3 regions of the Mesorhizobium sp. ISC11 genome follow, and region 3 is predicted to be linked to each of the others. Evidence: riboswitches for the same ligand, from Rfam matches in the RefSeq annotation. Region 3 holds a riboswitch; each other region holds the start of a gene.
The links. Region 3 has a riboswitch for cobalamin ahead of RPF88_RS12450 (ABC transporter ATP-binding protein). Riboswitches for the same ligand answer to the same signal wherever they lie in the genome.
Positions count from the first base shown of each region.

Region 1: another riboswitch for cobalamin. It lies ahead of RPF88_RS04580 (DUF1636 family protein); the one in region 3 lies ahead of RPF88_RS12450 (ABC transporter ATP-binding protein).
Region 2: another riboswitch for cobalamin. It lies ahead of RPF88_RS04860 (CbtB domain-containing protein); the one in region 3 lies ahead of RPF88_RS12450 (ABC transporter ATP-binding protein).

Region 1 covers NZ_JAVSPW010000001.1:910,478-913,745, reverse strand. Annotated here, with positions in the region: gene RPF88_RS04590 (NADH-quinone oxidoreductase subunit A) at 1-86, opposite strand, end outside; gene RPF88_RS04585 (winged helix-turn-helix domain-containing protein) at 418-1,617, shown strand; cobalamin riboswitch at 1,648-1,851, shown strand; gene RPF88_RS04580 (DUF1636 family protein) at 1,891-2,316, shown strand; gene cobW (cobalamin biosynthesis protein CobW) at 2,319-3,268, shown strand, end outside.
Region 2 covers NZ_JAVSPW010000001.1:962,445-965,712, reverse strand. Annotated here, with positions in the region: gene cobO (cob(I)yrinic acid a,c-diamide adenosyltransferase) at 1-5, opposite strand, end outside; gene cobU (bifunctional adenosylcobinamide kinase/adenosylcobinamide-phosphate guanylyltransferase) at 7-522, opposite strand; gene RPF88_RS04865 (CbtA family protein) at 515-1,285, opposite strand; gene RPF88_RS04860 (CbtB domain-containing protein) at 1,301-1,480, opposite strand; cobalamin riboswitch at 1,517-1,721, opposite strand; gene RPF88_RS04855 (MFS transporter) at 1,778-2,977, opposite strand; gene RPF88_RS04850 (heparan-alpha-glucosaminide N-acetyltransferase) at 3,200-3,268, shown strand, end outside.
Region 3 covers NZ_JAVSPW010000001.1:2,491,226-2,494,493, reverse strand. Annotated here, with positions in the region: gene RPF88_RS12460 (alanine racemase) at 1-46, shown strand, start outside; gene RPF88_RS12455 (AraC family transcriptional regulator) at 52-885, opposite strand; cobalamin riboswitch at 1,121-1,327, shown strand; gene RPF88_RS12450 (ABC transporter ATP-binding protein) at 1,493-2,281, shown strand; gene RPF88_RS12445 (ABC transporter substrate-binding protein) at 2,331-3,268, shown strand, end outside.

The sequences.
Region 1 (3,268 bases), 1.6 Mb from region 3:
GGCGCGGCCAGCAGCGCCAGGCCGACAACCAGCGCCACGCCTATGAACAGGACGATGGGCAGGTATGAGCTCAAGAGTGCGTTCATGCTCGGCTTTCCGTTGGCGCCAATCCACGTTGATTACAGCACCGGACCCTAATGCGGAAGCGTGACAGTTTAACCGCTGAACCGTTTTAAGGGCCTATGCTGCAACGCGGCGAGGGTTAGCGCAGCACTTCCAGCGAAGCAAGTCAAACCTTGTTCAAAACATCGACCTGGACGGCATATCGCGGCAAACTGGTCCGATCCGCTCCTGTTTGATTTCCTTCGCTTTTTACTCCACTTTTCTCTCCTGACATGGATGCCGCCAAAACCCTGCTAGCATGGGTTGGAATCAGCCATTCGACCCTCGGTCAAAACACGTCAAAGTGATACCTGCATGAAGGAAAAGATCTCGCTCCCGATGGCCCGGCGCATCGCCCTTGCCGCCCAGGGGTTCCTCGATCCTCGCCCGACCGGCACGCCCGACCGCCGGCATTTTGCCCGCACGCTCTCCCGCACCGGCCTGTTGCAGATCGATTCCGTCAGCGCGGTGGTGCGCGCTCATTATATGCCGCTCTATTCGCGCCTTGGCCCTTACCCGCTCGCTCTGCTCGACAACGCGGCCGTGACGCGCAAGCGCATGGTTTTCGAATATTGGGCGCACGAGGCCTCCTTCCTGCCGGTCGAGACATACCCGCTGATGCGCTGGCGCATGCAGCGCGCCGAGCGGGGCGAGGAAATGTATCTAGGTCTCGCCAAATGGGGCCGCGAGCACGCCGCCTACATCGAAGAGATCTACCGCGAGGTCGCCGAGCGCGGCCCGATCGCCGCTTCCGCGCTGGAGGGCCAGAAAGGTTCGGGCGGCTGGTGGGGCTGGAGCCATGCCAAACACGCCTTCGAATGGCTGTTCTGGGCCGGCCGCATCACCACGGCGCACCGCCGCGGTTTCGAGCGCTTCTATGACCTGCCCGAGCGCGTGCTGCCGCAGGCGATCCTCGATCTGCCGGTGCCGACGCCTGAGGACGCGCACCGCGAATTGCTGCGCATTTCCGCCCGCGCCCACGGCGTGGCGACTTCAGGCGATTTGCGCGATTATTTCCGCCTGTCGCCGGCCGATATGAAAGGCCGGCTGGAGGAACTGGTTGAAACGGGCGAGTTGCTGCCGGTGCGCGTCGAAGGCTGGGACAAGCCCGCCTATCTTCATAAAGACGCGCGTCTGCCGCGCAAGATCGAGGCCCGCGCCCTGCTGGCGCCGTTCGATCCTGTCGTCTTCGAACGCTCGCGCACAGAGCGGCTGTTCGACTTCCACTACCGCATCGAGATCTACACGCCGGCCGACAAGCGGCAATACGGCTATTATGTCCTGCCGTTCCTGCTCGGCGACAGGATCGTGGCACGCGTCGACCTCAAGGCCGACCGTCCGGCCAGCATACTGCGGGTCCATGCGGCCTATGCCGAGCCCGGTGCGCCGCCTGAAACCGCTGCGGAGCTGTTCGAGGAACTGAAGCAGATGCAGGGCTGGCTCGGGCTCGAACGCATCGAAGTGACGCCTGCCGGGGATTTGGGTCCGGCGCTGGCCGACATAGCCGTGTCGTAAGCTCGCGTTGACACCGCCGCCCGCAAAAGCCTAAATCCGGTTCCAGATGGTCCCTTGCCCGCAACGGCAAGGGCTAAGAGGGAATGCGGTGCGGGGCAAAATCCCAAATCCGCGGCTGTCCCCGCAACTGTAAGCGAAGAGCCAAGGCCGAAAACCACTGGGAATTCCCGGGAAGGCGGCTACCCAAGGCGATGACTCGCGAGCCAGGAGACCTGCCGTCTGCGACTGTAGAATCCGATCGCCCGGCGGGTTTCCGGGCAAGGAGCCCGATCTTTGGACCACGACAGCAGTTTTTCGGCTGGCACAGCGGATATTTCCGGCCATGATGATGCCTTGGCCGGCGTCACCATCATCGTCTGCGGCTCCTGCCGCAATGAGACCGGCTCCGACGCTCATCCCCGCGCCGGCGAGTTGCTGACGGACGACACGCGCCGCGCCGCCGCTGGCGACGATATCCGCATCCGCAGCGTCGAATGCCTTGGCAATTGCAAGCGGCGCCTCAGCGCCGCGATCCTGCGCGACGGCTGCTGGAGCTATGTCTTCGGCGACCTGACCGCGACCAGCGGCGCCGACCTCGTGACAGGCGCAAAGCTCTTCGCCACCTCGAAAGATGGCCTGATCCCGTGGCGTGGCCGCCCCGATAGCCTCAAGCGCGGCCTCGTGGCCCGCATTCCACCCATCGACATGCTGAAGGATTGACCATGACCACTTCCGTATCCCGCGTTCCCTGCACCGTCGTCACCGGCTTCCTCGGCGCCGGCAAGACGACGCTGGTCCGCCATCTCCTGGAAAACGCCGGCGGCAAGCGCATCGCCATCATCGTCAACGAATTCGGCGACATCGGCATCGATGGCGAGATCCTCAAGGGATGCGGTATCGACACCTGCCCCGAGGAAAACATCGTAGAACTGGCCAATGGCTGTATCTGCTGCACTGTCGCCGATGATTTCGTCCCGGCGCTCGACCAAATCCTGTCGCTGACGCCGAAGGTCGACCATATCCTGATCGAAACCTCGGGCCTGGCACTGCCCAAGCCGCTGGTCCAGGCCTTTCAGTGGCCGAGCGTGAAAAGCCGGGTGACCGTCGATGGCGTCATCGCCGTGGTCGACGGACCGGCATTGGCCGAAGGCCGCGTCGCCAACGACATGGAGGCCCTCCAGGCGCAGCGCGCCGGGGACGAGACGCTCGACCACGACGATCCGGTGGAAGAACTGTTCGAGGACCAGATCGCCTGCGCCGACCTGATCATCCTGTCGAAGAGCGACCTGATGGACGCCGCCGGCACCGCCCGCGCCAATGCCATCATTGGCGAACACTCCGCCCGCGCGGTGAAGATTGTGCCGACCTCGCATGGCAAGGTCGATCCCTCGGTGCTGCTCGGGCTCGGTCTCGCCGTCGAGGACGACATCGAAAACCGCAAGTCCCATCATGACGGCGCATTCGACCACGAGCATGACGACTTCGACACGTTCATCGTCGACATTGCCTCGATCGCCAATCCGGACGAGCTGGCAAAGCGTGTCGCCACGGTCGCCGAAGAAGAGAACGTGCTGCGCGTAAAAGGCTTCGTCGAGGTCGGCGGCAAGCCGATGCGGCTCTTGCTGCAGGCCGTCGGGCCGCGCGTCAATCATTACTATGACCGCGCCTGGAC
Region 2 (3,268 bases), 1.5 Mb from region 3:
GTCATATCATTTCACCTTGAGCGGCAGCCCCGCCACCATCAGCAGCACCGTATCGGCAATCGCCGCGACCTGCTGGTTGAGCCGGCCGGCGGCATCGCGAAACCGGCGCGCCAGTGCATTGTCCGGCACGATGCCTTGTCCGACTTCATTGGACACCACGAACCAGGGGCCGCGCGGCCGCGACAACACCTCCGCCAATCGCCGGCATTCAAGGTCCAGATCGTGTTCGGCCAGCATATGGTTGGTCAGCCACAGCGTCAGGCAGTCGACAAGCACCGGCCGATCGTCCGGCAAGGCGGCAAGCGCGCCCGCGAGATCGAGCGGTGCGTCGATGGTCGTCCAGCCTTCGCCGCGCCGCGACCGGTGCAACGCGATGCGCTCACGCATCTCGTCATCATAGGCTTGCGCCGTGGCGATATAGGTCCAGGGCGGCGGCAAGGCGGTCGCCAAAATTTCGGCGTGCGCGCTCTTGCCGGAGCGCGCACCGCCGATGAGGAAGGTCAGTGTCTTGCGATCAGGCAAAGCTGTCGCGCAGGCTGGTCGCGGTGCCGGTGAAGCGGCCGCGCACCACGCCGACAACCGCGCCGAGCACCAGCCAGAACACCAGATTGGTCACGGTCACCGCCACCACGAACTGGTGATGCAGCCCTTCCGGAATCGCCGTCTCGTAACTGTCGGGCTGCGGTGCCCCGACAACATGCGGTGCGACGATCAAAAGGACGGCAAGGATCGCCAGCGGCAGCGACTTGCGGAACGCGATCAGGCCGAGACCGGCAGCGGTTGCCGCCACCGTTGCCCACCACCAGATCTGGCGCTGGGTGAGATCGGCGGCCGGCATGGCCGGCAGTTCCGGCGGCAGGCCGAGGCCCGGTGCCAGCGTGAACACGGCAAAGCCGGCCAGGCCCCAGAACACGCCCTGGCGCCAACCACCGATGCCGCCGGCGAATTCGGAAACCGCGACCAGGATCAACCCGAAGCCGATGCCGGTGACGATGTTGGCAAGCACGCTGAAGGCGAAACGCTCGAAACCGTCTGCCGGCGCCCAGCCCTCGTCTTCCGCCGCAGCAGTCGCTTCGGCAGGGGCCGGAGCGGCTGCGCTCATGGCATTGCTATTCGCTGCTGCCGGAGCGGCATGGTCATGGTGATGCCCGCCGCCCGCCTGTTCGTAGACTTCCGCCTTCAGGATCAGCGGCACGGTCGCATAGGCCTGCATGCAGGCAAGAACGACGCCGGCCACGAGCCCTGCGATCGCCGCGATGAACACGACGTTGCGAAACAGGTTCATGATGTCAGCCCCTCGTCAGTGGCAGGGAAATGCCATCGAATGGCGATAGTCGTGAGCCGCATTGTGGACCGCATCGATATGCGAGAAGCCGACAAAGCCCATCACGAAAATGCCGAGCAGCGCGGCAAGCGCGAGCTGCATGAAGCGCGACTGCGAGGAGACGGAAGCGCCGAGGGAGACGGAAGCGGTAGTCATGTCTTGTCCTTTCGCCCTCCACCCGAGGGCATCGAAGTCAGTTTCCTGTCGCCGGCAGGTCTCCTGGCTCACGGATCAGCGTCCTTCCCCACCTTCCCGAAGAAAAATCTTCAGTGGCATATGGAGAGGACTACCGCACACAGTTGCGGGGGCAGCCACGGCATTGGGCGAAATCCGCCCTTACCGCATTCCCTCTTGGCTCCAAAATGGAACCGGCGACACCGGCGACTATAGGCAGAATCCTCGCGTCCGGCAAACCAAATTCCGCCGGCGACCGTTGCGAATGCGCCATGAAGGTCAAAGCGATTTCGGCAGATAGCGCCACGTCACGAAGCCGCAGACCGCCGCCAGCAGGCCAAGCGTGACGAACACCGAGCCCAGGCCGAAGAAGGCCAGCACCACCGAATAGACCAGCGGCGGCGTCAGCTCGGAAAAGTCGAGATAGGTGCGATAGACCGCCGCCATCTGCGATCTTTCATAGGAGCGCACCGAGCGCATGAAGGCGGTCGAGCCGAGCGCATCGAGCGCAATGGTGAAGAAGGCGCCGCAGAGCAAGAAGGCGCCGGTGAGCAGCGGCACGGTTTCGCCGACGAAGCCCGCCTCCAGAAGCGCGACCGACATGGCGAAATAGGCAAATGTCATGGTCCTGCGGCCGCCAAAGCGCTTTCCCGCCTTGCCCCAGAAAATCGCCATGAACAAAAGCGCGTTGCCGGCCGAAACCAGCAGGCCGCCGGCCAGCTTGCCCTCACCCGTAATGACCATGAACAGCGGCCCATAGACGAAGAACGTCGTCCAGAAACAGGAGCGCCCAAACGCGATCAGCCAGGCCAGCCTGAGCCTGGGCTGGGCGATGAAGCGGCCGATATTGGCGAGCGGATTGGCTGGTCGCGTCTTGCCGGGACGGATCGACGGGTTGTCGCCGAGCCGGTAGGTCCAGAACAATGCCAGCAGCGCTAACGCGAACACGGCCACCGCGCCATGCGCGGCATAGACGCCGAAGCGCGTGTAGAGGAAGATGCCGAGCGTCGGCCCACCGGTCCAGGCCAGCATCGACCACGCCATGCGCAGCGATTCGGCCTGCATGAAGTCGGTCTTGCGGATGTGGTCCATGATGTAGAGGTTGAGCGTGATCGACAGCGCGCTGGCTCCCATCACCCGGCACAGCATGCCGGCCAGTTGCCCGGCAAGCGTGTCGGTGACGAAGAACAGCGAGCCGATGGCCAGCAGGCAGGCGCCCGCCGTGTAGACCCAGCGCCGGGCGAAACGGCGGATCAGCATCGGCATGAACAATGTCACCGACAGGCCGAGCATCGCCACGACGGTGTAGAGGATCGAGACGATCTGCTCGTTGTGCAGGATCTCGTAAGCCTGGATCGGGATGACGCTCGACACCGTGGCGCGGGCGAAGGATTCGACCGCATAGAGCGAAGCGAAGGTGCGCGCGTCCGCGGCCTTGAGGGCCGGTAGCCAGATCGGATGGCGCACATGGGTGGACATTGCTTCCCCGAAGCAGATTCACCGGGTCAAATCTGCCGTGGCGACCTCAGCGCCAATAAGAGAAAACCGACGTGCATCCGGCAAAAGCGAAGCCGGCCAAAGGCTTTCCGGCACTGGCCCAATGCCGCGGCTGATCCGGCGTTATCGGCAGGGTTGCCGGTCTTCTTTTGTCCTGGGCAACCGTGATAGTCCTCCAGCGGGGCTGAATCAGAATGCGAGACCATGAGCATCCAAACGCCGACCGCGCCCGTTCAGGATCGACCAAAGCGCATCGTCGCCATCGACATCGTG
Region 3 (3,268 bases):
CGGCGGAAAGGTCATCGATCGCTGGCCGGCGCTGCCGATGGCGTGATCGAGCTACGCCTTCACCGGTACCCAGATCTCCAGCCCGCCATTGCCGCTGTGGGCATCGAACTCCGGTCCATAGCGCTCGAATTCCGGTGCATCCGCGATTTCGTGACCGGAGTCGGGCAGCCAACTGTTCCAGATCGTGTTGATCGTCCGGCGGATGGATGAGATGTGCTCGCGGTGCGAGAACACCGCATATTTCTGCGCCGGCACCCGCACCCGATAGAAGTCCTTCGGCAGATCCGCAAAGCCGGACACTTCGACGCCGACGACATAGTCGAAATTGCCCGCGTCGTCGCCGTTAAGGCACACGCCGTAGAAAACGCCTGAGATCTCGCCGGGGATGTTGCCGATATAGGGTGCAAAACGCTGCCACTGCATCGGAATCCCGGCGCTGGTTTCACAGCTGTAGCGTTCGCCGAGGCCGGCGATCAGGAACGGCCGGCTGGTCTCGAAGCGCGGTGGTTCGAGATTGGTGAGGAAGGACTGGTCCATCAGGATCGGCTCCACGAGGTCGAGGTTGTTGGTCGAGCCTTGCGCGCGCACCAGTTCCGGCGTGGTGCCGAACTGATCGCGGAAGGCACGGGTGAACGCCTCATGCGAGTTGTAGCCGGCGTCGAGCGCGACGGCGAGGATGTCGGGCGCTCCGCCGGCCAGCTTGCGCGCCGCCTCGGTCAGCCGGCGTGAGCGCATGTAACCCATCACCGAGCGGCCGGTTGCGGCGCCGAAGGCGCGCGTCACATGAAAACGCGACACGCCGCTGCTTTGCGCGACATCGTCAAGCGAGATCGCCTCCGGCAGATGGCTCTCGACGAACCACAGCGCTTTCTCGGTCGGGTTCATGGGGCTCCTTTTCGCATTGGCCGGATCATCTTGGCGTTTCCTGGCGCGGCCAGTTTGATCGAAATTGCGCATTCCGTGCAATCTGCGCCGATCCCATGGGCTTTCGCTTGACAGCGGGCCGCGTCATCTCCTAAGAATGTTATGTTATTACATAAAGCGAGCGTGCAATGCCTGTTTCCCTTAGCTGGCCCACCACTTCGTCCGAGAAATCCATTGCGAAGCGTTTGGTGGAAATCTACGCTGAAGTGGTGATGGTCCCCGAGCCGAAAGGCGAGGGGTGAAAAGGGAACACGGTGAGGCCTGTTCAGGTCGAGGCCGTGGCTGCCCCCGCAACTGTAAGCGGCGAGCAAAATCCGTGAATGCCACTGGCCGGCAAGGCTGGGAAGGCAGGATGGCGCAACGACCCGCGAGCCAGGAGACCTGCCATCACTGAGTTGACCGGACGGGGTGTGCCGGGAGGAAACGCGAGTCCCGGTCTTGTCGGCCGGTTCGCCAGCTTCCTTCCGTCGCCAGTTTTGGAAAGTGACGGAAAGTTGGACGGCTCCATCGATCATCGCATCACCATGCGCACGCTTTGCCGTCCCCGCAATCCGGCGGGCAGCAGCCGATGAGCGCAGTGCTTCTCGAAGCCCATGACCTCTGTGCCATGGCGAATGGGCGGAATCTGGTCCAGGCGGTCAGCTTCTCGGTGGCCGCTGGCGATCGCCTTGCCATCATCGGTCCCAACGGCGCCGGCAAGACGACGCTGCTGCGCATGCTGTCGGGCATGCTGCGGCCAAGTTCCGGCGAGGTGAAGCTTGGCGGACGCGGGCTGGACAGGATTTCGGCCGCCGAGCGGGCGTTGCATATCGCCGTTGTCGGCCAGACCGACCAGCCCGATCCGCGGCTGGCGGTGATCGATTATGTCGAGCTTGGCCGGGTCCCGCACGCCGGGCTGCGGCGCAGGCGCGAGGAACGCGATATCGCCGTCGAGGCGCTGCGCCGGACCGGCCTGCTGCCGCTGCTTGGCCGCACCGTCGGCTCGCTGTCGGGCGGCGAGCGCCAGCGCGCCCAACTGGCGCGCGCCATCGCCCAGCAGCCCAAAATCCTGTTCCTCGACGAACCGACCAACCATCTGGACCCGCGCGCCCGCGGCGAACTGCTCGATCTCGTGGCAGGCTTCGAGATGACGGTGATCGCGGTGCTGCACGATCTGGCGCTGGTAGCACCCTTCGCCACCAGGGTTGCGGTGATGAATCATGCCCGCCTGCAAGCGCTCGCCGCACCGCGCGAAGCGCTGGCCCAACAGCTGATCCGCGAGATTTTCGGCATCGATGTGCTGCGCCTGCGCCATCCGACCGAGGATCGAGAGTTGACGGTGTTCGAGGTTCCGAACCGTGCCGCGCCGCCGTCGTGATTGAAGCCGTTCCATAGTCGACCCGATCCCACCCACAAGGAGCATACCCGTGAAACGCCTCGCTTTTTCGCTTGCCGTCTCGCTGCTGACCTCGACCGCCTTCGCCTTCCCGGTAACCGTCGACAGCTGCGGCAAGCCGCTGACCTTCGACGCGCCGCCGAAGCGCGCTGTCATCCATGATCTGAACATGGCCGAGATGGCTTTCGCGCTGAAATTGCAGCCGTCAATCGTCGGCCTGACGGGCATCACCGGATGGTACAAGGTCGGTTCCGAATTCAAGGCAGAGCAGGGTTCGATCCCGGAGCTGGCGCCGAAATATCCGACGCTCGAAAACCTCGTGGCCGTGGAGCCGGATTTCTTCTTCGCCGGCTGGTACTACGGCATGAAGCCGGGTGGCGAGGTGACGCCCGACACGCTTGCCCCGCACGGCATCAAGACGCTGGTGCTGACGGAAAGCTGCGTCCATCTCGACAAGAGCCGCCCCGCCGCCTCGATGGACCTGCTCTATGGCGACGTCGAAAAGCTGGGCAAGATCTTCGGCAAGGAGACAGAGGCGGAAAAGCTTGTCTCTGGCTGGAAGGCGCAGCTCGCCGACATCACCGCCAAGGTCGGCAGCGCCAAGGGCACGCGGGTGTTCCTCTACGATTCCGGCGAGGACAAGCCGTTCACCGCAGGCAAGTTCGCCATCCCCAGCGCCATGATCACTGCCGCCGGCGGCGACAACATCATGGCTGACATGGACACCAGCTGGGGCAACACGGATTGGGAAACGGTGGCGTCGCGCAATCCGCAATTCCTCATCCTGCTCGATTACCAGGACGGTGGCGGCTACAAGAAGCTGCTCGACTTCCTGAAGGCGCATCCGGCCATGAAGGAGACCGACGCGGTCAAGAACGAGCGCTTCGTTGCCCTCCGCTACGCCGAGCTGACGCCTGGACCCGCCAACATCGAAGCGATCGACAAGATCGCCAAGGCCATGCACCCGGA